Regions from separate parts of the Mycobacterium kubicae genome, predicted to be linked through region 3. Evidence: riboswitches for the same ligand, from Rfam matches in the RefSeq annotation. Region 3 holds a riboswitch; each other region holds the start of a gene.
The links. Region 3 has a riboswitch for magnesium ahead of I2456_RS11575 (Rv1535 family protein). Riboswitches for the same ligand answer to the same signal wherever they lie in the genome.
Positions count from the first base shown of each region.

Region 1: linked by a shared signal. The riboswitch ahead of I2456_RS16420 (PE family protein) and the one ahead of I2456_RS11575 (Rv1535 family protein) in region 3 are both predicted to bind magnesium.
Region 2: linked by a shared signal. The riboswitch ahead of I2456_RS13255 (PPE family protein) and the one ahead of I2456_RS11575 (Rv1535 family protein) in region 3 are both predicted to bind magnesium.

Region 1 covers NZ_CP065047.1:3,476,306-3,483,970, forward strand. The annotation lists gene I2456_RS16395 (cobalamin B12-binding domain-containing protein) at 1-707, shown strand, start outside; gene I2456_RS16400 (class I SAM-dependent methyltransferase) at 727-1,353, opposite strand; gene I2456_RS16405 (SAM-dependent methyltransferase) at 1,350-2,222, opposite strand; gene kasB (3-oxoacyl-ACP synthase KasB) at 2,733-3,986, opposite strand; partial or broken gene I2456_RS16415 (IS256 family transposase) at 4,258-5,257, shown strand; M-box (ykoK) riboswitch at 5,736-5,906, shown strand; gene I2456_RS16420 (PE family protein) at 6,199-6,498, shown strand; gene I2456_RS16425 (PPE family protein) at 6,513-7,665, shown strand, end outside.
Region 2 covers NZ_CP065047.1:2,844,014-2,851,678, forward strand. The annotation lists gene I2456_RS13245 (PPE family protein) at 1-701, shown strand, start outside; gene I2456_RS13250 (PPE family protein) at 792-2,015, shown strand; M-box (ykoK) riboswitch at 2,128-2,302, shown strand; gene I2456_RS13255 (PPE family protein) at 2,600-3,793, shown strand; gene I2456_RS13260 (PPE family protein) at 4,584-5,894, shown strand; gene I2456_RS13265 (PPE family protein) at 5,975-7,384, shown strand; gene I2456_RS13270 (DUF732 domain-containing protein) at 7,424-7,665, shown strand, end outside.
Region 3 covers NZ_CP065047.1:2,436,579-2,444,243, reverse strand. The annotation lists gene I2456_RS11590 (asparaginase) at 1-43, shown strand, start outside; gene I2456_RS11585 (DNA polymerase IV) at 8-1,414, opposite strand; gene ileS (isoleucine--tRNA ligase) at 1,455-4,595, opposite strand; gene I2456_RS11575 (Rv1535 family protein) at 4,953-5,195, opposite strand; M-box (ykoK) riboswitch at 5,472-5,641, opposite strand; gene I2456_RS11570 (NAD(P)H-dependent flavin oxidoreductase) at 5,793-6,923, opposite strand; gene I2456_RS11565 (carboxymuconolactone decarboxylase family protein) at 6,934-7,527, opposite strand; gene I2456_RS11560 (AMP-binding protein) at 7,565-7,665, opposite strand, start outside.

The sequences.
Region 1 (7,665 bases), 1.0 Mb from region 3:
CGCTGCCGGGCATGATCATCAACTGCGCACTGCGCGCAGCAGGCTGGGACACAACGTTTTTGGGTGCGTCGACCAACCCCCTGCGGCTCAACCAGCACTTGCAGGATTTCGGTCCCGATGCCGTTGCGGTGAGCTGCTCGGTGCTGAGTTCACTCGCGACTTGTCGTCGATTCATCGAGGCCAGCACGGCGGTCGGCGTCCCAATCTTGGTCGGCGGCCCGGCTTTCGGCGACGACGATGTGCGCGCCCGCGCACTGGGCGCCACCGCCTGGGCCCACGACGCCTACGGCGCCATTGCGGCGATGGACGCGCTGCCCCCGGTGGTCGGGCCGGCCGCACCGTTGCCTGACGCCGCTGCGGCCGAACATGCTTCGCTGGGAGAGGATCACCGCCGACTGGTGGCGATGCTGCGCGAGCGATGGTCGCTGGTGGCCGCGGTCACCACCGCGCAGGCCGACACCTTGCACAGCGTGCTCGACATCGCCGACGACGTCTTGCATCAGATCCTGCATGCGGTTTCGGCCACCCTGCTCACCGGTGACCAACGCCTGATTCCGCAAACCGCCGCATGGGTGGCCGACCTCATTCGCAGCCGCGGCGGTGACGAAATGATGCTCAGTGAACTCGCCGGTGTCCTGTGTCAGGTACTGCAGGAGTATCCACTGGCAAATGCCTTGATAGCCAAGCACTTCGCCGCCGGCTTCTGAGCCGCATTCCAGCCAGGTATTACTTCTTGACGCCGACTGTGATCAGGTCCGCGATGACTCGCGTCCACACCGGACGGGGAATGCGGTGTTGGTCGCTGATGGTGAACCCGGCGTCTTCGAACATCGCCCGCATCTCGGCCGGCGAAGGGTTGTGTTGGGGTTTCCACCTGCTGACCACGGGCAGCACCTGACGCGTACTGAGCGCGGCCACGGCGACCATTCCGCCGGGCGCCAACACGCGGTGAAACTCCCGCAACGCCGCCGGTTGGTCGAAGAAGTGGAAGGCCGAGGTCGTGACGACAGCTTCGAGCGCGGCATCGTCGAAAGGCAACTGCTCAGCAGGGGCCCGCAACCATTGCACCCTAGCGGATTTGGCCCGAGCCTGGTTGAGCATACCGTCGGACATGTCCACACCGTAGATCTCGTCGGGATCCAGTTCCCGCTCCAGGCGACTCGTGAAAACGCCAGTCCCGCAGGCTATGTCAGCGATCTTGCGAGCGTTGCGGGCGCGCAACTGGGCGATTACCTCGTCGTGCGGCGGCCGGTAGACCCACTGCTGCAGGACGGGCCAGTCGTAGGCCGGCGACAAGAAACTGAACAGCCCGGTGACCGCGTCATTGAGGACGCGGCGCTGTGGTGCGGTCATTCACCCAGTACCGAGGAGTAGTAGATGGTATCGGCCATCGAGACGGAGTCGTTGTCTTGCGGGACCGCGGCAAGATTGTTGTCGGCCAGCAGGCGGCTCATCTGAGTTCCGTCGGTTCGCCACCCGAGGTTGCCCAGGTAAACCGCAACATCGCTGCGCTCGCCTTCGAAGCCGAGTTCTTCCCAATCCAACTCGAATCCGTGCTCACGCCACTTCGCGGTGGCCCGGCGCATCATCTCCTTGGCTTTTTCGGTGTCCTGCTCCGGCCGGTCCGGGATGGCTTCAACCGCCAGCCGGCTGCCCCGAGCGCTCAGCGCGGTGACGTTGTCCATCAGGCGATCCTGAGCGTCCGGCGGTAGATATCCGAGCAGACCTTCGGCGATCCAGGCGGTCGGTTTGGTCTTGTCGAAGCCTGCGTCCGCCAAGGCTCGCGGCCAGTCCTGCCGCAGGTCAATGGCGACGGTCCGCAGATCCGCTGTGGGGGCGGCGCCAAGACGCTGCAGCGTGGTCGTTTTGAACTCGATGACCTGCGGCTGGTCCACCTCGAACACCGTCATGTCCGCCGGCCATGGCAGCCGGTAGGCACGGGCGTCCAGACCGGAGGCCAAGATGACGGCCTGGCGCACCCCTGCCCGCGCCGCGTCTTCAAAGAAGGAGTCGAAGAATCGGGTGCGCGCGGCCATGGCGTCGGGCATGTGCTCGAGCTTCCAGCCGGATTCTTCGTCGTCGACGTCGGCGGCCGCCAGGTCGCCGGTGATCCACCGAGTGAAGAAGTCGATGCCGACGGCGCGCACCAGCGGTTCGGCGAATTGGTCGTTGATGACGGCGTTGTCGGCGTTGCTCGCGATGGCGCGCGCGGCAGCCACCATGGTCGCCGTCGCACCCACGCTGGTGGCTAGATCCCAGGTGTCATTGTCTGTGCGTGGCACGGCTGTTCTCCAATGTCAAAGTGCGGATACTTAGCCAGTTTAACCACTGTGGCTGTGACGCAGCTGTGAAGCGCGTCACCGCCGGCTGAAGGCTAGTGTCGCCCGGGGCCGTCGGGCCCACCCGGACCGCCGGGACCACCCGGGCCACCGGGCCCCCCTGGCCCGCCGGGGCCCCCCGGTCCTCCCGGGCCGTTCGCGGCCGGGAGCACCCAGACACACTCGTTCAAGTCCACGCTCCAGGCCCAGCCGGGAGCGCAATCGTCGTCGGCACGGCTGATAGCCGGTGCGGCGATTCCGCTCATCGGAAGGACCGCTGAAATAACGCCGAGCGCAGCCAGTAAGCCGCGCAGTCGCAGACGCTTCATTGCAACCTCACCCAGTCATCGTCCGCCGATCAGGTGAGTTCGATTGTGCTCCCGATCTGGCCGCTCGGGGGCAATTCGACGGGGTTTAATACCGGCCGAAAGCCAGCGCCACGTTGTGCCCGCCGAATCCGAACGAGTTGTTGATCGCGTAGTTGTACTCGCCCGGTCGCGGCTTACCCGCCACCACGTCCAGATCGATCTCCGGGTCCAGGTTCTCCAGGTTCAGCGTGGGCGGAACGACCTGGTCGCGCAGCGCAAGCACGGTGAGGATGGATTCCACGGCCCCGACCGCGCCCACCGAGTGCCCCAGCGCCGCCTTCGGGGCGTACACCGCCGGCTTGTTGCTGCCCAGCGCGTTGTTGATGGCCCTACCCTCGGCGACGTCACCAATCGAGGTGCCGGTGGCGTGGGCGTTGACGTGGTCGATGTCGCCCGGCGTGAGGTCAGCAAGCTGAATCGCCCGGCTCATCGCATGTCCAGCACGTTCCCCGTTGGGGTCAGGCGCCACCATGTGATAGCCGTCGGACGTGACGCTGGCGCCCATCAGGCGGGCCAGAATATTGGCCCCGCGCGCCTTGGCGTGCTCCTCGGTCTCGATGACCATCAATGCACCCGCTTCACCGAACACGAAACCGGTCCGGTCCCGGTCGAACGGGCGGCAGGCGCCCACGGGGTCGTCGTTCTTGGTCGACATCACGATGCGCATCTGGGCGAACGCGGCAATTGGAACGGCCTCGATCTTCGTTTCGACCCCACCGCAGATCGCGATGTCAGCCTCACCGAAGACGATGTTGCGCCACGCCTGAGCGATGCCCTCTGAACCGGACGCACACGCCGAGACGAAGGTGTTGACGCCAGCCTTGGCGCGCCGCTCCAGGCCCACGGCAGCCGCAGCCCCGTCCGGCATGTACTTCTGCACCGCGAACGGCGAAACCGCTTCGATTCCGCGAGCCCGCATGTCGTCGTAGCTGAACACCATCTCCTCGGCGGAACCCAATCCGGTGCCGACCGACACCATCAGGCGGTTGCTGTCCACCTCCGGCGAACCGGCGTTCTCCCACACCCGGCGCGTCAGAACCGTGGACATCCGCTGCAGGTAACCCATCCGGCGCAGCTCGGCACGCGTCAACTGGCTGTCGAATTCCTCCAACAAGTGACCACCAATGCGAACCGGCAGGTCGAACTGCTCGACGAACGGATCGTCCAGGACGCGAATACCACTTTGGGAGTCGAGCAACATCTTCCACGTGGTTTCCATGTCCGGCGCCAGCGCAGTCGTCATGGCCATCCCAGTCACGACCACATTCGGAAATGCTTTTCCGGTAACCATTTCTGTCATGGGTCTAGCCATATCCCTTTCGTTCTCACATCAGTGGGCGCGCACACGGCTCCCGTCCCATGAGGCGCAAATTCTTAGTTGTCTGCGGTCAATCGACAGCTGCGAGGGAAGGTCGTGAGGACGAGTGTCGGGCTGCGCGGCGCTGCCACATCGCCTCGGCTGTTAATAGAACCTTAAGAAGCATACCTTCAAACGGGACCAGAACCGATGCAGCGGCCAGACAACGGCCACGTCGTGCCACCGGAGCCAGGCGTTTCAGCGCTCACGAAGGCGGCCACCGAATCTGCGCACGGGGTCGTTCTTCCGGCATTGTTGGAGCGACGCCGCCGGTCGATCAATGCCTGTTCGCGGTGGCCATGGAGGCCTACCTGCACGGCACCTCGACCCGTAAGGTCGACGAACTGGTCAAAGCGTTGAGAGCTGATGCGGGGATATCCAAAAGCGAGGTATCGCGGATCTGTGCCGACCTGGACACCGAAGTCGCGCGTTTCGCGACCGACCTCTCAGTGATCAGCGGTTCCCGTATGTGTTCCTCGACGCCACCTACTGCAAGGCCCGAGTCAATCACCGGGTGGTGTCCCAGGCGGTGGTGATCGCCACCGGGGTTGCTGCTGACGGCCGCCGCGAGGAGCTGGACTTTCGAGGTCGGCGACAGCGAGGACGGCGCCTTCTGGACGGCGTTTTCTGCGGTCGCTGAAGTCATGCGCCTGTCCGGGGTGCAGTTGGTGATCTCTGATGCCCACTGGTTTGCGCGCCGCGACGAGGCTGTGCTGCTCGGGCGGCGTGGCCAAGATGCTGTGTGCATTTCCTGCGCAACGTGCTGGCACAGGTGCCCAAGGGCTCCGCGGAGATGGTCGCCGCGGCGGTCCGCACCAACTTCGCCCAACCCGCCGCCGAACAAGTCCGCGAGCAACTTGACACCATCGCCGGCATGCTCGGACGCCAGCTACCCAAGGTCGAAACAATGCTGCGCGGGGCGGCCGACGACATCACCGCGTTCGCGAATTTCCCTGTGCCGCACTGGAAAAGGTTTGGTCGACCAATCCATTGGAGCGGTTGAATAAAGAGGTCATGCGTCGAACCAACGTCGTCGGGGTGTTCCCAACCCGGCCGCCCTGCTCCGACTCGCCGGCTCGGTCCTCGTCGAAGCCCATGACGAATGGCAGGTCGCCGACAAACGCTATCTCTCCGAAACCACCCTTGCCCTGCTCAACCGCGCCAATGACCAACCCGACCAACACGTTGTGGTCCCAGCCGCACTGACGGCATAGTTGAAACGCAGAGCCCCACGAATCGCCGGCCCGACTTACACCACTGCGCGGGACGCAACCTGATTTTGGGTCGGCCGCACTGCTACCAATAAATTCGCAAGTGCCCGCGGTCATAAGTCCGTTTTCAGCCTGCTGCAGAAAATGTCCTGGACCATCGCCGCCGGGCACGGCCAGCAAGCAGCGACCGACCGCCATCGTCACGCGGATTGAACGCACCAGCCCGCCTTCGCCGACACCAGATCGCCCTCGGCCGATTGACCCTGATCACTGTCGAAGCAATCGTGGCCACACCGGCCAGTAAAGGCCGCATAGGGAAACTGTCAGCCCCACTCCTCATGCCTCACGACGGTCACCGTGTCGCGGGCGCGCTTAGCTCAGGTACCAAGGGTGTTTCGCGGGCGGATGGGACTGCCCCCGATTTTGTAGATCTCGCTGCCGAGTTGACTGGCGTCGCCTTCGAGTGCCAGGATTAACTCCGCATGCACCTCGCTAGGTGAGGCGTCTGCACGGACATAGGCCACTGACCTTAAACGTCGAAAGACGCCCAGGGTCAGGACAGCTCTTCCCGGCTTAAGGGTTGAGCCCAAGTGGCTTCCGGGACAACCGGATACGCCGTGTAGTGCCAAAGCTCTGACGAGAGGGGTGCCGCGGCTGGTTAATCAGCCAGGTCGCCTCATCCCATTGTGCACCGTGTCGGCACCCCCGTGTGCCCTGGCCGTGAGGAGGTGAGAGCGAGATAAGTCCCGGTGATAGTCCCTATCCGAGTCCGATGACCGTTTCGTTCAGATCCGGCCCCGGCATCCTTCCCATCATTTGAATCGGCTTGCGCCGCTTCGGTTAAAACCAACGCACGCCTTCGTTTGGTAAGTGCGCGTCCTTTTGGCGTGCTTCGACATGACTACAGCCGCAGCTTCAGTCTGCTTTCCGGAAGGAGAAATCCGATGACTTTTGTGACCACACAGCCAGAAATGCTGGCTGCAGCAGCCAACAATTTGCACTGTATCGGCTCGGCCCTAGCCGCCCAGAACACCGCAGCGGCGCTGCCGACTACACGCGTCATTCCTGCTGCCGCCGACGAGGTATCCGCTCTGACTGCAACACAATTCAGCGCCCACGCCGCGAATTATCAGGCGGTCAGCGCCCAGGCCACCGCGGTTCATGACCTGTTCGTGCGCATCTTGGGTGCCGGTGCCGGTTCATACGCGACCACCGAGGCGGCCAACACCGTCGCGACCGGCTAAAGGAGTGGGTAGCAATGACTGTGATGATGGATTTCGGCGCGCTACCGCCGGAGATCAACTCCGCCAAAATGTACGCCGGCCCAGGACCGGCGTCGATGCTGAGCGCGGCAGCAGCCTGGAACGGGCTGGCAGCCGAGTTGCGTTCGCACGCTGCGTCTTACGGATCGGTCATCTCGGATCTGACCAGCGAAGGCTGGCGCGGTCCGGGATCGACGGCCATGGCCGCTGCCGCTGCGCCATATGTAGCGTGGATGAACACGACTGCTGCACAGGCTGAGCAGACCGCAAACCAGGCAACGGCCGCCGCAGTGGCCTACGAGACTGCGTTTGCGATGACGGTGCCCCCGCCGGTGATCGCGGCCAACCGTGCGCAGCTGGCGTCGCTGGTCGCGACGAACGTGCTCGGGCAGAACACCCCGGCGATCGCGGCCACCGAGGCCCACTACAGCGGGATGTGGGCACAAGACGCCGCCGTCATGTATGGCTATGCCGCGCAGTCGGCAGCAGCCACCAAGGTGCCGTCGTTCACCGTGCCGACGCAGAACACCGACCCCGGTGCGCTGCCCATGCAGGCCGCTGCGGTCAACCAGGCCACCGGCACGACAGTCGGTGCCGCTAGCACGCAGACAGCGTTGTCACAGTTGACGTCTGCGGTGCCGGGCGCGCTCCAGCAGCTTGGATCGCCGACTGCATCGTCCACGTCAGGGCTTTCCGCAATCCTGGGCCAGCTGACCGGGTCTGGATCCGGGAGCTCTGGGTTCGACTGGTGGAATGAATTTGGACCCAACGCGAATATCTGGAACACCATCTTCTCGTCCGGGTTCTACATGCCCAGCAACACGGTGGGTGCCTTCACGAGCTTGCTAGGTGCCGGTGCGGCCGGGGACGCAGCTGGGAACGCGATGGGAGAGGCTGTGACGGCCGGCCCACTCGGAGGCCTCGTGGGTCTGGCGAACCTGGGTTCCGGTGGCGGCGCATCTGCCGCCCTGGGTCAGGCCCCGTCGATTGGGTCATTGTCGGTGCCGTCCAGCTGGACCGCGGCCGCCCCACCGGCAAGCCCTCTCGCATCGGTCTTGGGGGCCACCCCGCTCAGCCCCCCTCCAGCGGTCGGGACCGGCATGCCCGGCTACGCACCGGCGGCTATGGCCGGGCGCGCGACAACCGGTG
Region 2 (7,665 bases), 410 kb from region 3:
GCAGCGCCGGTGGCAGCCTCACCCAGAGCGAACTGCCGCAACTCATGTCTGCGGTACCGGGCAGCCTGCAAGGACTCGCGTCGCCGGCAGCGGCCTCGCCCTTGGATGCCATCCCAGGATCGGGCCTGCTCGCCGACATCTTGAACTTCCTTGACGGGAATGACGGCAATCCCTACGGCATCTTCCTGAACTCATCGCTGACCAACGGGTTCGTCTCGGCCGGGTACGTGAGCCCCGCCGTGATCGCCCCAGGGGTGTGGGCCGCCATCGCCGACACCAACGCGGTCGCACTCGGCGCCCAAGAGGGTGCCGCGGTGCCACCGATGGGTTCCGGTGAAGGGAATCCTTCGTGGATACCGGCCGCGTCACCGGCGAGCCCCACCGGCGTGCCTCCGCTCGGCGAGACGACTGCCGCCTCACTAGGTGCAAGCGGAGTGACGGCCGGTACGAATCAGTCGGCGGTGGTGGGGCGATTGTCCGTTCCGCAGACGTGGACGCAGGCGACCGCGGTCGCGAACCACGCGGGCGCCGCGGCGCCCGGCGGCGGTTGGACGAGTTCGGCGATGGTGCCCCAAGCCGCGGCAGGCATCCCGGGTGTGCCCGGCATGCCGGCTCCGGGGATGTTCGGCCACAGCTTCGGCAATGGGCCGCGCTACGGATTCCGACCGACGGTCATGGGCCGTCCGCCAGCCGCCGGCTGACCTCGCGCAGGTACTGCGAAATCGGTGTCGCCGGTAGGCGGCACCCAAGCCGACTCCACCATCACGGCTGGTTGAAGGAGGTGCAGGACAATGGATTTCGGTGCACTGCCGCCCGAAATTAACTCCCTGCGCATGTATTCCGGGCCCGGCTCGGCGCCGCTGCTGGCTGCCGTGACGGCCTGGGATGAGCTCGCCGCCGAAATGCATTACACCGCAACGGCATACGAGTCGGTGATCTCGGCACTGGTCAGTGAAGGCTGGTTGGGGCCGGCGTCGGCGACGATGGCGGCTGCGGTGGCACCGTATGTGACTTGGCTGAGCGTCTCGGGCCTGCAGGCAGAGCAAACTGCCGGTCAGGCCGCCGCAGCGGCGGCGGCGTTCGAAGCCGCGTTCGCCCTGACCGTGCCCCCTGCCGTGGTGGCGGCCAACCGAGCGCGCTTGCTGGTGTTGGTGGCCACCAACTTCTTGGGCATCAACACACCGGCGATCGCGGCGACCGAGGCTGAATATGCCGAGATGTGGGCACAGGATGCGACGGCGATGTACGGCTATGCCGCAAGTTCGGCGGAAGCCGCGGTGCTACAACCGTTCAGTGAACCCGTTCAGACGACCAACCCGTCGGGACAGGCCAATCAGGCCGCAGCGGTTACCCAAATCACTGGAACCACAGCGGGCAGTTTGACCAAAACCGAACTCCCGCAACTCATGTCCTCGGTGCCGGCAACCCTGCAAGGGCTCTCGTTACCGGCGGCGGCATCGCCACTTGACGCGATTCCCGAGACGGGCGTGCTGGCCGACCTGTTGAATTTCCTCGACGGGAACGACGGCAACGCCTTCGGAATTTTCCTCAACTCCAATTTGGTGAACGGGGTTGTGTCAGCGGGGTATACGGCTCCGGCGCAGATATTGCCGGCCGTCACCGGAGCGGTGGCCGACATCAGCGCGGTGGCGAACGGCGGAGCCGATGCGGCTTCGGCACCGATCGCCAGCGCCGATGCCGCCGATGCCGCGTGGAACGGAGCGACCGCCGCGCGCTCGGGTCTCGGGGGAGTGAGCGCCGGCGCCAACCAGGCGAGCTTGATCGGGCGATTATCTGTTCCGCAGAGTTGGACGGTGACCGTCGAGGTCGCCGATCAGGCCGGCGTCGCGCGCCCCGAATCCATCCTGAGCGGCACCGCCGCCCCGCAAGCGGGCGCCGCCATGCCCGGCATTCCCGGCATGCCCACCCCAACGCCTTATTCGCGCAGCTTCGGCAGTGGTCCGCGATACGGGTTCCAGCCGACGATCATGTCGCGTCCCCCCGCTGCCGGCTGACACTCAACGGGTTGCGGCGGCCGATGGTTACCGCCTGTTTACCCGGTTGCTATTGCCATGGGCTGCAGCGTTGGGTTGACTCCCATCACTTCCGGTGCCACGATGGCGTCTGCATGCACCTCGCTAGGTGAGGCGTCCGCTCGGATACAGGCCACTGACCTCGAACGTCGAAAGACGCCCAGGGTCAGGACAGCTCTTCCCGGCTTAAGGGTTGAGCCCAAGTGGCTTCCGGCTTTCCAAGCCGGATACGCCGTCCGGTGCCAAAGCTCTGACGAGAGGGGTGCGGCGTCCGGTGTTGTCCTGCCGGGCACTCATCCCTGTGTGCGCCTTGTCGGCATCCCCGTATGCCCTGGCCCCGAGGAGGTGAGAGCGAAGTGAGTCCCGGAGATAGTCCGTATCCCAGATCGACCATTTCGTTTCGATCCGATCCCGGCGCCTTCCGCGCCTTCTGACGGCACCTTCGTTACTGATCTGCACACGTCGCTGCGCCGACGTGTGTGAGAAGGTGCGTGAAAGCTGTTCCCAGGCAACGGGTTTGGGTCCCTCCCGCAACGTATTACCGCTAGCTTGAAAGAGGGGCACCGATGAGCTTCGCAGTGGACTTTGCCGCATTGCCGCCCGAGATCAACTCCGCACGCATGTACACCGGAGCCGGCGCAGCTCCCATGCTGGCTGCCGCATCCGCCTGGAAGGGCCTGGCAGCCGAGTTGCGTGCCACCGCGTTGTCGTACGCATCGGTGCTGGCCGCGCTGACGAGTGAGGAGTGGTACGGCCCCGCGTCGGCGTCGATGGCCGCCGCGGCAGCCCCCTACGTCACGTGGATGAGCTCAACCGCCGTGCAAGCGGAGCAAACGGCCATCCAAGCCGAGGCCGCGGTCGGTGCGTACGACGCCGCGTTCGCCGCGACGGTCCCACCGCCGGTGATCGCGGCCAACCGGGCTCAGCTGATGACGTTGATCGCCACCAACTTCCTGGGTCAGAACACCCCCGCCATCGCGGCGACCGAAGCGCAGTACGCCGAGATGTGGGCGCAGGACGCCGCCGCCATGTACGGCTATGCCGGTTCCTCGGCAGCCGCCACCCAGCTGATCCCATTCGTCGAGCCAGCGCAAACGACAAACCCGAGCGGACTGACGGCCCAGGCCGCCGCGGTGAGTCAAGCGGCCGCAGGGGGACCGCAGAACACGCTGTCGGAGTTGATGTCGGCGGTGCCCAGCGCATTGCAGGGACTTGCTGGCACCAACGGCGCGGCGGGCCTGACCGACGTCACAAATCTGCTGCTGACCGGCTCGGGACCAGCAGGGCTGGCGGATTTCTGGGCTCAGTGGGGGCCCAACGCGAACATCTGGAACACCATAACGTCGACCGGTATCTTCACCCCTGGTGCCACGGTCGGCACCCTGTCCAGCCTGTTCGGTGCGACGGCGGCATCCGGCGTGGCCGGCGACGTCGCGCAAGGGGCCGCAGCCGGTGTGCAAAGCGCGGTGGCTACCCCCGTTGCCTCGACGGGGGCGGCGAGCGGCCTGGTGTCCGCCGGCGCGGGCAACGCCTCCATCATCGGCAAGCTGGCGGTTCCGCCGTCCTGGACGGCAAGCGCACCGGTGGGCCCGCTCGGCGCCCCGTTGGGAGGAACACCCATGGTCGCGCCGCCACCCGCCGTCGCGGCCGGCATGCCGGGCGTGCCGCTGGGCACCGTGGCGAGCCAACCCTACGGTCGCGCGGTCCCGCAATACGGTGCTCGCCCGACCTTCGTCGCCAGGCCGCCTGCGGCCGGTTAACGGCCTGGCGGGCTGTGCAGAAAACGTCCAGCCAGTGAGCAGGCACATTACAGCGGCTCGCGCATACCTTCCTCCTGTTTTTTGCGTACGTTGTTCCTAACGTCAGAAGAACGAGGCATGACGGTGGAATGGCCACGCGGCGCTGTCGCTCTTGCCGCCAGCCGTCGTTTCGGGAGATCGCTATGGCAGTGACGAATGGGCAGCAACACGTCGGTACCCACCCGCACGCGAGACCGCAGCCTTGCTGCGAACCGGGTTTGCGACCTTTCGGCAAATCGGCGGCTCGGAAATTGGCGAAGTCGCTGCTGCCGCGCCAGTCCACCCCGGCCGCAGGCGGCGACGCTTGACTGCTCGACATAGCACGGTGGCGAACGAGGCTTAGCTTGCCGCGTTCGCAGACTGTGCGCCGGATCACGATTTCGCGAACCTGACACATTACCTGGCGAGCCATTCGTGCGATATGCGCGTGCATCAAAGCCAGTTCTTGCGAAAGTGTTGTTTTTAGGTTTGTCGATATGTGCCGAAAAATGCAAAGACCCGCTGCTGTCGAGGCCCTACTCGAGTTTGCTCACAGCCCGATATCTCAGTGCATGAGGTAGCGCAGTGATGGCATCGATACGCATCGTTTACGTTGCGATCACACCGCGTGAACCTGACAAAAATACGGTCAAATCGGGTGGGTGAGCACGCAATGTAGCGGATGGCGGGATTCGCAATTTCCGATTGAACATGCGGTGGTGCCGGCCAGCGATCGACGGGCCGGTTCTCGAGGGGATAAGGGGTATCGCGTATGGACTACGGGGCACTGCCACCTGAGATCAACTCCGGGCGCATGTACACCGGTCCAGGTGCTGGGCCGCTGCTGACCGCCGCGGCAGCGTGGGACGCGCTGGCGGGCGAATTGCATTCGACCGCAGCATCTTACGCGTCCACGATTGAAAGCCTGACCGTTGGATCGTGGCAAGGGCCGACGGCAATGGCAATGGCCGCGGCGGCCGGGCCGTATGTGTCGTGGATCTCCGCCACCGCCGGGCAGGCCGACCAGGTGGCCGCGCAGGCGAAACTTGCGGCGAGCGCGTACGAGACTGCGTTCGCGGCGACGGTACCTCCGCCGGTGATAGCGGCCAATCGCGCGCAATTGCTCGCACTGATCGCCACCAATTTCCTCGGCCAGAACACCCCGGCAATTGCGGCCACTGAAGCCCAATACCTGGAAATGTGGGCGCAAGATGCCGCCGCGATGTACGCCTATGCCGGCTCGTCGGCAACCGCGAGCGAATTGACCCCGTTTACCGAGCCGCCGCAGACAACCAGCACGTCGGGCACCGCCATGCAGGCCGCGGCGGTATCGCAGGCCACCGCCGCTCCGGCTGCCTCGGACATCACCACGCAGCTGTCCCAGTTCATCACGTCGCTGCCAACGGCACTGCAAGGCTTGGCATCCACCCTTGCTGCGTCACCGACAACAGGGTCGACGTCGTTGCTGCCGGGACTGGCCTTGCCGCAGATCGCCCAAGTGTCGTTGCCGCCCTGGCTGTCCACCAACTTGGCCAACTGGAACTCGATTTTCTCCGTCCTCACCGGGCCGTTCTCGGCGCAGGGTTTGACGTCGATCCCCGGCGGCCCCTTCCTGTCGTTCGGCCAGGTGTACTCCTACGCCCAGAATGGGCAAGGCCTGCAAGCGTTCTTCACTCCCGCACAACCGATCACCGGTGCGCTGGCGCCCATCGCTTCGTCGGTTACCCCGCATCTCACGTCCGCGGGCTCGGTGGGCGGGGCGGCCTCGGGGGCGATGGGCCGCGCGGCGCTGGTGGGCAGTTTGTCGGTGCCACAGGGCTGGACCACAGCCGCTCCGGCCATCAGAACGGTCGCCGCGACGCTGTCGGCCAACCTCGCCGCTGCGCCGACGGCAGCACTGGCCGGCGAGTCCGGCGTCTTCGGGCAGATGGCGCTGTCGAGCCTGGCAGGTCGGGCCCTCGGCGCTGCCACCGTCGGCTCCGGAAGCGGCGGGGGCGCCGCGGCCGGCGCACTGGGCGGCGTCGTCGCGGAGGCCGACCCGGCCGCCGCCATGATCTTCGTGCTGCCGGCGCTGGAGGACTGACCGCTATGTACTTCACCCCGACGAACCATCTTCCGGCACAGGGGATTCCGATGTGCGGCCCAGGTAGGGGGTAGGCAGAGATGTTCTATGCAGCGTTTCCACCGGAAATCAATTCCGGCCGGATGTACAGCGGTCCCGGGTCGGGGCCGATGCTGGCCGCGGCGGCCGCGTGGAACGGGCTGGCCGCGGAATTGCAATCCACAGCCGCCTCCTACTCGTCGGTCATCGCGACCTTGACCAGCGGACCGTGGGTCGGCCCGTCGGCCCTCGCGATGGCCGCAGCCGCCACACCGTACGTGTCCTGGCTGAGTGGTACCGCCGCACAGGCCGCCCAAGCGGCCAGCCAAGCAACCGCCGCGGCGGCCGCATATGAAACGGCGTTCGCCGCGCACGTGCCGCCGGAGGAGATCGCGGCCAACCGCACCCAGTTGGCGTCCCTGGTAGCCACGAACCTGTTCGGGCAGAACACCGGGGCGATTGCCGCCACGGAGGCCCAATACGGCGAGATGTGGGCGCAGGACGCCGTGGCAATGGACAGCTATGCCGGATCATCGGCGGCGGCAAGCGAGGTGACCCCGTTCACCGAGCCCCCGCCGATCGTCAATCCCGGCGGACTGGCCAACCAAGCGGTGGCTACCGGTCAGTCGGCAACCACCGCCGCCGGCACCGTCGCACAGTCGCTGGTGGCGGCCGGGGACCCGATAACGGGGTTGTCGCAGACGCTGGCGAACCTGAGCACCGACTACACCGCGACCATCAACGGACTGCTCAACAGCCTGTTCGGGCCGGCCGGGGCGTCGACCTATACAACCCTGTACAACGCGGTGAAGGTGCCGCTCGGCTTCTCGACGCAGTTCAACGACATCGGGCTCTTGATCAACTTTCCGGCATCACAGTTCCTCAAGTTCGCCCCCAAGTCGGCCGCCGCGCTCGGTGAACTGCCCAAGGACGCGCTGGGCGCCGGCTTGGGCGCCCCGCACTGGGGCCGCGGCTGGCTGACCAGCGCGACCGCGGCAAATCCCTCAGCCAGTTTCGGGCGCGGCATGTTGGTCGGCGCGTTGACGACGCCACCGAGCTGGGCCGCGAACACCCCGGCCATCCAGACGGTGGCCGCGGCGTTGTCGGCCGCCGGCCCGGAAGCGGTGCCGGCCGCCGAACTCGGGCAGGGCAGCCTGCTCAGCTCGATGTCACTGGCGGGCATGGTCGGCAGCGCGTTGGGCGCCGGGGGTCCCAGCGTGCTGGGGCGCACCGGCGCCCGCGACCGGCTGACTCCGGTCAAAGACATGAAGGACCTCAAGTCGCCGGAGCAACTCAAGCGGCTGGTCGCCCAGATATCGGAGAAACCCGAAAGCGTCCAGCACCACACCGTCGACCAAGAGGGACTGGACAGCCTGCTCGAACAGTTGGCGAAGAAACCCGGCATCCACGCCGTGCACCTGTCAAAGGGCGACAAACCGAAAGTCGTGCCCTCGGATGCGCAGTTGGGTTAGCGACCGGTCCGACGTTCGAGCTGAGCCAGGAAGGGTGTCATGAAACTGCTGGTGGCCGTGATCGGCATCTGCACTGCGATTGGTTTGGCCGCCCCCGCATTTGGCGAGCCCGACGACGGCCCAGGGGGTGATGATGCGGGCTTTCTGGCCGCGCTGCGGTCCGCCGACATCGGGTACACCAACCCGGCACAAGCCATCGGTTCGGCCAGAGCGGTCTGCACCTGCTTGAACAACGGCGAGTCCGGCCTGGAATTGGTGCACGACGTGAAGACACGCAACCC
Region 3 (7,665 bases):
GGCGGGTTTACCGGTCGCCGACGTCGTTGACCGCTGGGGATGAGGCTTCGTCGTCATCGCGCAACGCGGCGACGTAGTCCGGCCAGTCCAAGGACTCGACCGGGTTGGCGCTGACCAGGTCTGCGGTGTCGGCGGGAAACGTCCGGGCCTGACCCGGTCCGGAAGCCCGGGTCTCAAACCGCACGGTCACCACCCCGTGGCCGGCGCCCTGCACCCACCCGTGCCCGAATTCGCGGTGCTTTACGTCGTCACCGATGCGCCACGGCGAGGGTTCGGCGGCGGGCGCGAACATGGCGGTGGTCGCCGTCTCGACGGTGTCCGACCGTTCCGGCTCGGACTGGTCGAGTTCCAAGTCGGGGAACAGCGACTCCTGACGGACGTCGCTCAACCCCGAGAATCCGACCCCCAGCAGCCGGATCGGACCGATCTGCACCGGATCGAGCAGCAGACGGCGCGCCACCGCGACCAGCGCACCCGCCTCGGTGGTGGCATAAGGCAGAGTCGCCGAGCGAGTCAGCGTGCTCATGTCGGACTTCTTCAGCTTGACCGTGACGGTGCGGGCGCCGCGGCCGTCGCGCACGAGCCGTTGATGGGCGTGTTCAGCGATCGGATCGATCGCCTCCCGCAACTGCTCGAGGGTGGTCAGGTCGGCCGCGAAAGTCGATTCGGAGCTGATCTGCTTGGCCTCGGCCCGCTCGGCAACGGGCCGATCGTCGATACCACGGGCCAGCCGATGCAGCGCGGGCCCGACCGTCGCGCCCAGGATATTGGCCGCCTCGGCGTCGGTCAGGGCGGCCAACTGTCCGATCGTCTCGATGCCCAGCCGATGTAGCTTGTCCTCGGCGACCGGGCCGATCCCCCACAGTCGGCGCACCGGCAACGCGTCGAGTAGCACCCGTTCTTCGGCGCGATCGACGACCCGGACGCCGTCGGGCTTGGCCAGGCCAGACGCGATCTTGGCGATCTGCTTGCCCGAGCCCGCGCCGACCGAGGCGATCAGCCCGGTCTCCTCGCGCACCCGTCGTCGCAGCCCCTCACAGAACGCCGCGACCTCGCCGACCGACGCACCGGCCAGCTGCGGCGGTTCGCCGAAACCCTCGTCGTGGGAGAGCTGCTCGACGACCGGAACCAGGCTGCGCACCGTGTGGAAGACCCGTCGGCTGGCTACGCCATACACCACGCCGCGCGGGGGCAATACCACCGCGGTGACGCCGACGAGCCGTCGTGCCTGGTGCATCGGCATGGCCGACCGGGCACCGAACACGCGCGCTTCATAGCTGGCTCCGGCCACCACGCCGCGCCCGCCAGTGCCTCCGACCAGAACCGGCCGCCCCCTCAGGGTCGGCCGGGTCAGTTGTTCGACGGAGGCGAAGAACGCGTCCATGTCCAGGTGCAGCACCCAGCGGGTCTCCACGAAACGCCATGCTATTCGTGCTCGCCAAAGTGGCGGCGCGTCAGCCCGCTTTCGCTATCGAAACCCGCACGCCGTCACCGATATCGACACCGTCGGGCGGATCACCGAATTCGAAACTGGTGGCAAGTATTTCGCCGGCAATCAGATCTCGATGGGTTTGTGCCCACGCGGCCCGCGCTGCGGGCACCGCCATCACCACGCTGATGCGGTCCGACACATCCAGACCGGTCGACTTGCGCAGTTCCTGCAGTTCGCGGATGCGATCCTTGGCCCAGCCTTCGGCTTCCAGTTCTTCAGTCACCGTGCCGTCCAACACGACAAGACCCGCGCCATCGGGCAGCGCTGCGGTGTAGTCAGGGTCGGCCGCCACCAGCCGAGAGCTGTACTCGCCGGGTTGCAGCACCGCCGGACCCGCGCTGAGCGTGCCATCCGGGTTGACGACACCTTGCCCTGCCTTGACCGCCTTGATGGCGGCCTGCACGTCCTTGCCCAGCCGGGGTCCGGCTACCCGGGCATTGACGGTGAGCTCGAATCGGCCGTAGGTGTCGATCGCGTCGGTCAATTCGACCTGCTTGACATTGAGTTCGTCACCGATCAGGTCGACGAACGGCTTGAGCCGCTCCGGGTGCTCTACCGCCACAGTCAGTTTCGGCAACGGCAAGCGCACCCGCAGCTTCTTGGCCTTCCGCAACGAGGACCCGGCCGAGCACACTTCCCGGACCTGGTCCATGGCTGCCACCAGGTCGGGGTCGGCGGGCAGGTCATCGGCGTCCGGCCAGTCGGTGAGGTGCACCGACCGCTGCCCGGTCAGGCCGCGCCAGATCATCTCCGTGGTCAACGGCAGCAATGGAGCGGTGAGCCGCGCGGTTACCTCCAGCACGGTGTGCAGCGTGTCAATGGCGTCGGCGTCTTCCTCCCAGAACCGCGAACGCGACCGCCGCACATACCAATTCGTCAAGGCCTCGGCGAACTGGCGCAGCTGCTCGCAGGCCCCGGAAATGTCGCACACCTCCATCGACTCGGTCAGCTCGTCGCGCAGCGCGGCCAGCTTGGCCAGGACGTAGCGGTCCAGCACATGCGTCGAATGTGTCCGCCAGACACCGACTTTGGGGGCGTAGAGAGCCAGGAAGCTGTAGGCGTTCCACAGCGGCAGCAGGACTTGGCGCACCCCTTCACGGATGCCCTGTTCGGTGACGATCAGGTTGCCACCGCGCAGGATCGGCGAGGCCATCAAGAACCACCGCATGGCATCGGAGCCGTCGCGGTCGAACACCTCGGTGACGTCCGGGTAGTTCCGCAGCGACTTGCTCATCTTCTGCCCGTCGCTGCCCAGCACAATCCCGTGTGACACACACGTTTTGAATGCCGGACGGTCGAACAGCGCGGTGGCCAGCACGTGCAGCGTGTAGAACCAGCCGCGGGTCTGGCCGATGTATTCGACGATGAAGTCACCCGGGTAGTGCCCGTCGAACCAGTCGCGGTTGTTGAACGGGTAGTGCACCTGTGCGTATGGCATCGATCCCGAGTCGAACCAGACATCGAGCACGTCGGGGATGCGGCGCATGGTGCTGTTGCCGGTGGGATCGTCGGGATTGGGCCGGGTCAACTCGTCGATGTAGGGCCGGTGCAAATTGCTGGGCCGCACACCGAAGTCGCGTTCCAATTCATCCAGGCTGCCGTACACGTCGATGCGCGGGTAGGCCGGGTCGTCGGATTTCCACACCGGAATCGGCGTGCCCCAGTAGCGATTTCGAGAGATCGACCAGTCGCGCGCGCCCTGCAGCCACTTGCCGAACTGCCCATCCTTGACGTGCTCGGGGTACCAGGTGATCTGCTGGTTGAGTTCCACCATGCGGTCCCGGAAAGTCGTGACTGCCACAAACCACGACGAAACCGCCCGGTAGATCAGCGGGTTGCGGCATCGCCAGCAGTGCGGGTAAGGGTGCTCGTAGGTTTCGTGGCGGATCAGGATAGCCCCGTTGGCCGCCGCCGGGCCGGTCTGGTTCTTCAGGTCCCGGATGATGTGCGGGTTGGCCTCAAAGACGTGCTGTCCCTGGTAGTCCGGAACGGTCGCGTCGAAGCGGCCTTTGGAGTCCACGGGTGTGACCGGCGCGATGCCGACGGTGTCGGTGGTCGCCATGTCGTCCTCGCCGTAGGCCGGTGCCATGTGCACGATCCCGGTGCCGTCCTCGGTGGTGACGAAGTCACCGCGCAGCACCTGAAAAGCGTTGGGCGCGTCCATGAAATAAGGAAACGGCGGCAGGTAACGGGTGCCCAGCAGGTCGGCGCCGCGGTAGGTGCCAAGGATCGCCGGTTCGTCGCCGAGTTCGCGGGCATAGGCGGCCAGTCGCGCCTCGGCCAATACGAATCGATGGTCGCCGACCTGGACGTGGACGTAGGTCATCGCGGGGTTGACCGCAACGGCGAGGTTCGACGGCAGGGTCCATGGCGTGGTCGTCCAGATCAGCAGGTAAGCGCCGGCCAAATCGCCGCCGACCACCTGGAAACCGACGGTGACGGCCGGGTCCTGGCGGCTTTGGTAGACGTCGTCGTCCATCCGCAATTCGTGGTTGGACAACGGCGTTTCGTCGCGCCAGCAGTACGGCAACACGCGGTAGCCCTCGTACGCCAGGCCCTTGTCCCACAGTTGCTTGAACGCCCAGATCACCGACTCCATGTAGGACGGATCCAGCGTCTTGTAATCGTTGTCGAAATCGACCCAGCGGGCCTGGCGGGTCACGTAGGCCTGCCATTCGTCGGTGTAGCGCAACACCGACGCGCGGCAGGCGTCGTTGAACGCGGCAATGCCCATGACGTCGATCTGCGATTTGTCGGTGATGCCCAGTTGGCGTTCGACTTCCAGCTCGGCCGGCAGGCCGTGGGTGTCCCAGCCGAAGCGGCGCTCCACCTTGCAACCGCGCATGGTGCGGTAGCGGGGCACGATGTCTTTGACGTAGCCGGTCAGCAGGTGCCCGTAATGGGGCAGGCCGTTGGCGAACGGCGGCCCGTCGTAGAACACGTACTCTTCGGCGCCGTCACGACGGGAAATGCTGGCGCGGAAGGTGTCGTCGTGGAACCAGTACTCGAGAACCTGTTGTTCGAGTGCCGGGAAGTCGGGGGCTCCCTCGGACAGCTTCGGATAGGCCTTGAAGTCGGCCTGCAATTCAACATTGTCGGTCAAAGTGCGTCGTCTCCCGTGTGCCCCTGTGGCTGCGTGCCTATGGCCAGGCTCCGGGGACGACGCTGCGCTGGTGCGCGAACGCCGCGGTACCACCCCGCTTGCCACGCTGGCGCGTGACCGCTCAAGTGTCAGGCTGTGACGGGCCCACCCGTTCGGCTCTACTGGGCCATGCTGGCTGTTCTTCCGAAGGCTCCCCGGTGATGGCCGGATCAGTGCCGATTGCCCAATTCTACGGGGCTGCGCAAATCCAGATGATGTGCCGAGTCCCAGGGGCTACCTGACCGCAGGCCAGTCCTGCAGTCGGGTAACCCCTGGGAGCCCGGGTTGTTCGCTATCCATTCGAACCATCGACCCTTATCAAGCTTGGACGTCCAGCACACCGGCCCGCCAAAGCGCCGCGTACAGGTGACGCAACGGCACGGTGAGCAGCCGAGCGGCACCGTCAACCAGCGGGTCGCCTCCGGCGCCGAAAGGCTGGTCCTCGCGGCGGCGCGTCACCTTCTTGACCACGGCAGCCTCGGTCGGCGCGACGTTCGGCACCACCGTCAGCTTCGGAGCGGGCGCGATGGCAACTACTTCGTCGTACAGGGCAGCGGTCATGATCGCCTCCTAGAGAATTTCGAAACAGGATTCTGTGGACTGTGTTCTGCTCAGTCCCGTCCCGTATCGGTTCGGATCCGATCGCTGCTGGTGAGTTTCGACTCAGCGTGCAACGTCGCGCCGGAGACCGGTTGGGGACGAAACGGAGCCCGGATATCGAGCCGGACTGTCACTGGAACTCATGCGTCCCTCACCTCCTCTACGGCCGCGAGCAGCGGTTGACCCGCTCTTTTCTGCGCGCACAAAGGAGTACAGAATTGCCGACTTCCGTCGGAATTCGCACCCCACTCGTTAGAGCTTTGGCACTACACGACGTGTCCGGTGAACCGGAAGCCACCTGGGCTCAACCCTTAAGCCGGGAGGAGCTGTCCTGACCCGGGGCGTCTTTCGACGTTCGGGGTCAGTGGCCTGTGTTCGTGTAGCCGCCTCACCTATCGAGGTGCTTACCGGACCGATGATGCACCACCGGTTGGACTGGGTCAACTCCACCACGCCGGGTTTTCCGGTTTTTATGGCAACCTGAGGTCCGCCCTCGGCTGCTGCCCAGCGAAGGCGCTGCGACCAGCGCAAACACCGGCAACCCGGCTGTGCGCGACATCACAGTCCGGAGTCGGTGAGGCCTTCGAGGCGGCTGACGGTGTCGATGTATTCCTCCACCATGTCCAGCACCACGGCGCGGGCGGGCCGCACTCGATCCAGCGACCCCACCACCTGGCCTACGAAGTAAGTCGCCAGTTCGCGAGCCTTGGCGCCGGGCTGAGCCGCGGCCTGGTTGATCCGGACCTGCGAATCGGTGACCAGAGCGGTCTGCAGCGGCATGCCCAACGGGTTAGGTGTGTCGGGCCGCTCCCACTCGTCGGTCCAGGCCGTGCGCAGCATGCGAGCCGGCTTGCCGGTCATCGATCGGGACCGCACTGTGTCCGACGATGTCGCAGCCAGGAACTTCTCTTTCACCACCGGCGCGGTCTCGGCTTCCTCGGTGGTCAACCACACCGACCCGCACCACACCCCTTCTGCGCCCAGAGCCAACGCCGCAGCGATCTGGCGGCCGCGGGCGATGCCACCGGCGGCCAGCACAGGGGTCGGCGCGACCGCATCGACGACTTCGGGAACCAGCACCATGGTCGCCACCTCACCGGTGTGCCCACCCGCCTCGGTGCCTTGCGCGACGATCAGGTCGACGCCGGCAGCGGCATGCCGGCGCGCGTGCTGCGTGGTCCCGGCCAGCGCCGCCACCAGCACGTCGTGGCTGTGCGCTCGCTCGACCAGGTCGACCGGCGGCGGCCCCAGCGCGCTGGCAATCAGCCGGATGCGGTGCGAGAACGCCACTTCCAGCAGTGGCTCGTAACCCTTGGGCGAGATGTTGAGACCGCCCCGGATCGCCAGGTCGGGATCGGCGTGCTGCGCCACGCCGTAGCGGTCCAACAACTCTTCGACGAACGCGCGATGCTCTTCGGGCAGCAGACCTTGTGCCTGCTTTGCGTTGACGCCGCCTTCGTCAGCGCCGACGTACTTCGGCGGCAGGAGCAGGTCGACGCCGTATGGTTTACCGCCGGTCTGCTCGTCGATCCAGTTCAGCTCGCTCTCCAACCGCCGCGGGCTGTGCGCGGTCGCGCCCAGGACCCCGAACCCGCCGGCGTTGGTCACCGCGGCGACCACGTCCCGGCAATGGCTGAAAGCGCAGATCGGAAACTCAACGCCGAGCATTTCGGCGACCCTGGTTCGCATGCCGCCGACGCTACGCCGAGCCGGTAGGTGACGGCGACCGGCCATCGGGAGGCCAGCTTGCCACCCCTTCCTCCAACGGGACCTGAAGGCTCTGCAGGATCGAGGCGACCATCCGCCAGGCACCGATGGCGGTGACAAGTTCGATGAGAACCGTTGTGTCGGAATTCAATTCCCGCTGACACTCGGTCCAGCTGGCGTCGCTCACCGCGCCGTGCCGCACTACGTCATCGGTCGCCGCCAGCACGGCGCGTTCCGTGGCGCCAAACCCGTTGCAACTGCGCCACTCCCGCACACCGAGCAGATCTTCGGCCGACACTCCCAAGCGCGAAGCGACGCGCCAATGCTGGGTCCACTCGTAGTCGCACCCAGTGAGCCAGGCGATCCGCATGATCACCAGTTCCCGCAATCTGCGGTCCAGAGCCCCATGCCAGAGCATGCTGGCCAGCAGGTCGTTGAAGACCCCGGCGAGCAGTGGATGATTCAGCAGCACCTGGAAGATGCTCAGCTCGGCCATGTAATCGGGCACGCCGGCTTGGTCGGCAGCAGCTTTGGCTTCGCCGACAGGCAGGAGCGGTATCCGGGGCGGCTTACTGGCTTGGGTCACGATGCAAGCCTCCCTGCTTGTGCCACAGGCGGTTTCGTCACACGTCCAGCCGGGCGAACGCCGCTTGCTGGTACATCTCGACCGACTGCGCCCGTCTGATCTTGCCGCTCGTGGTGATGGGAATCGATCCGGGCGACA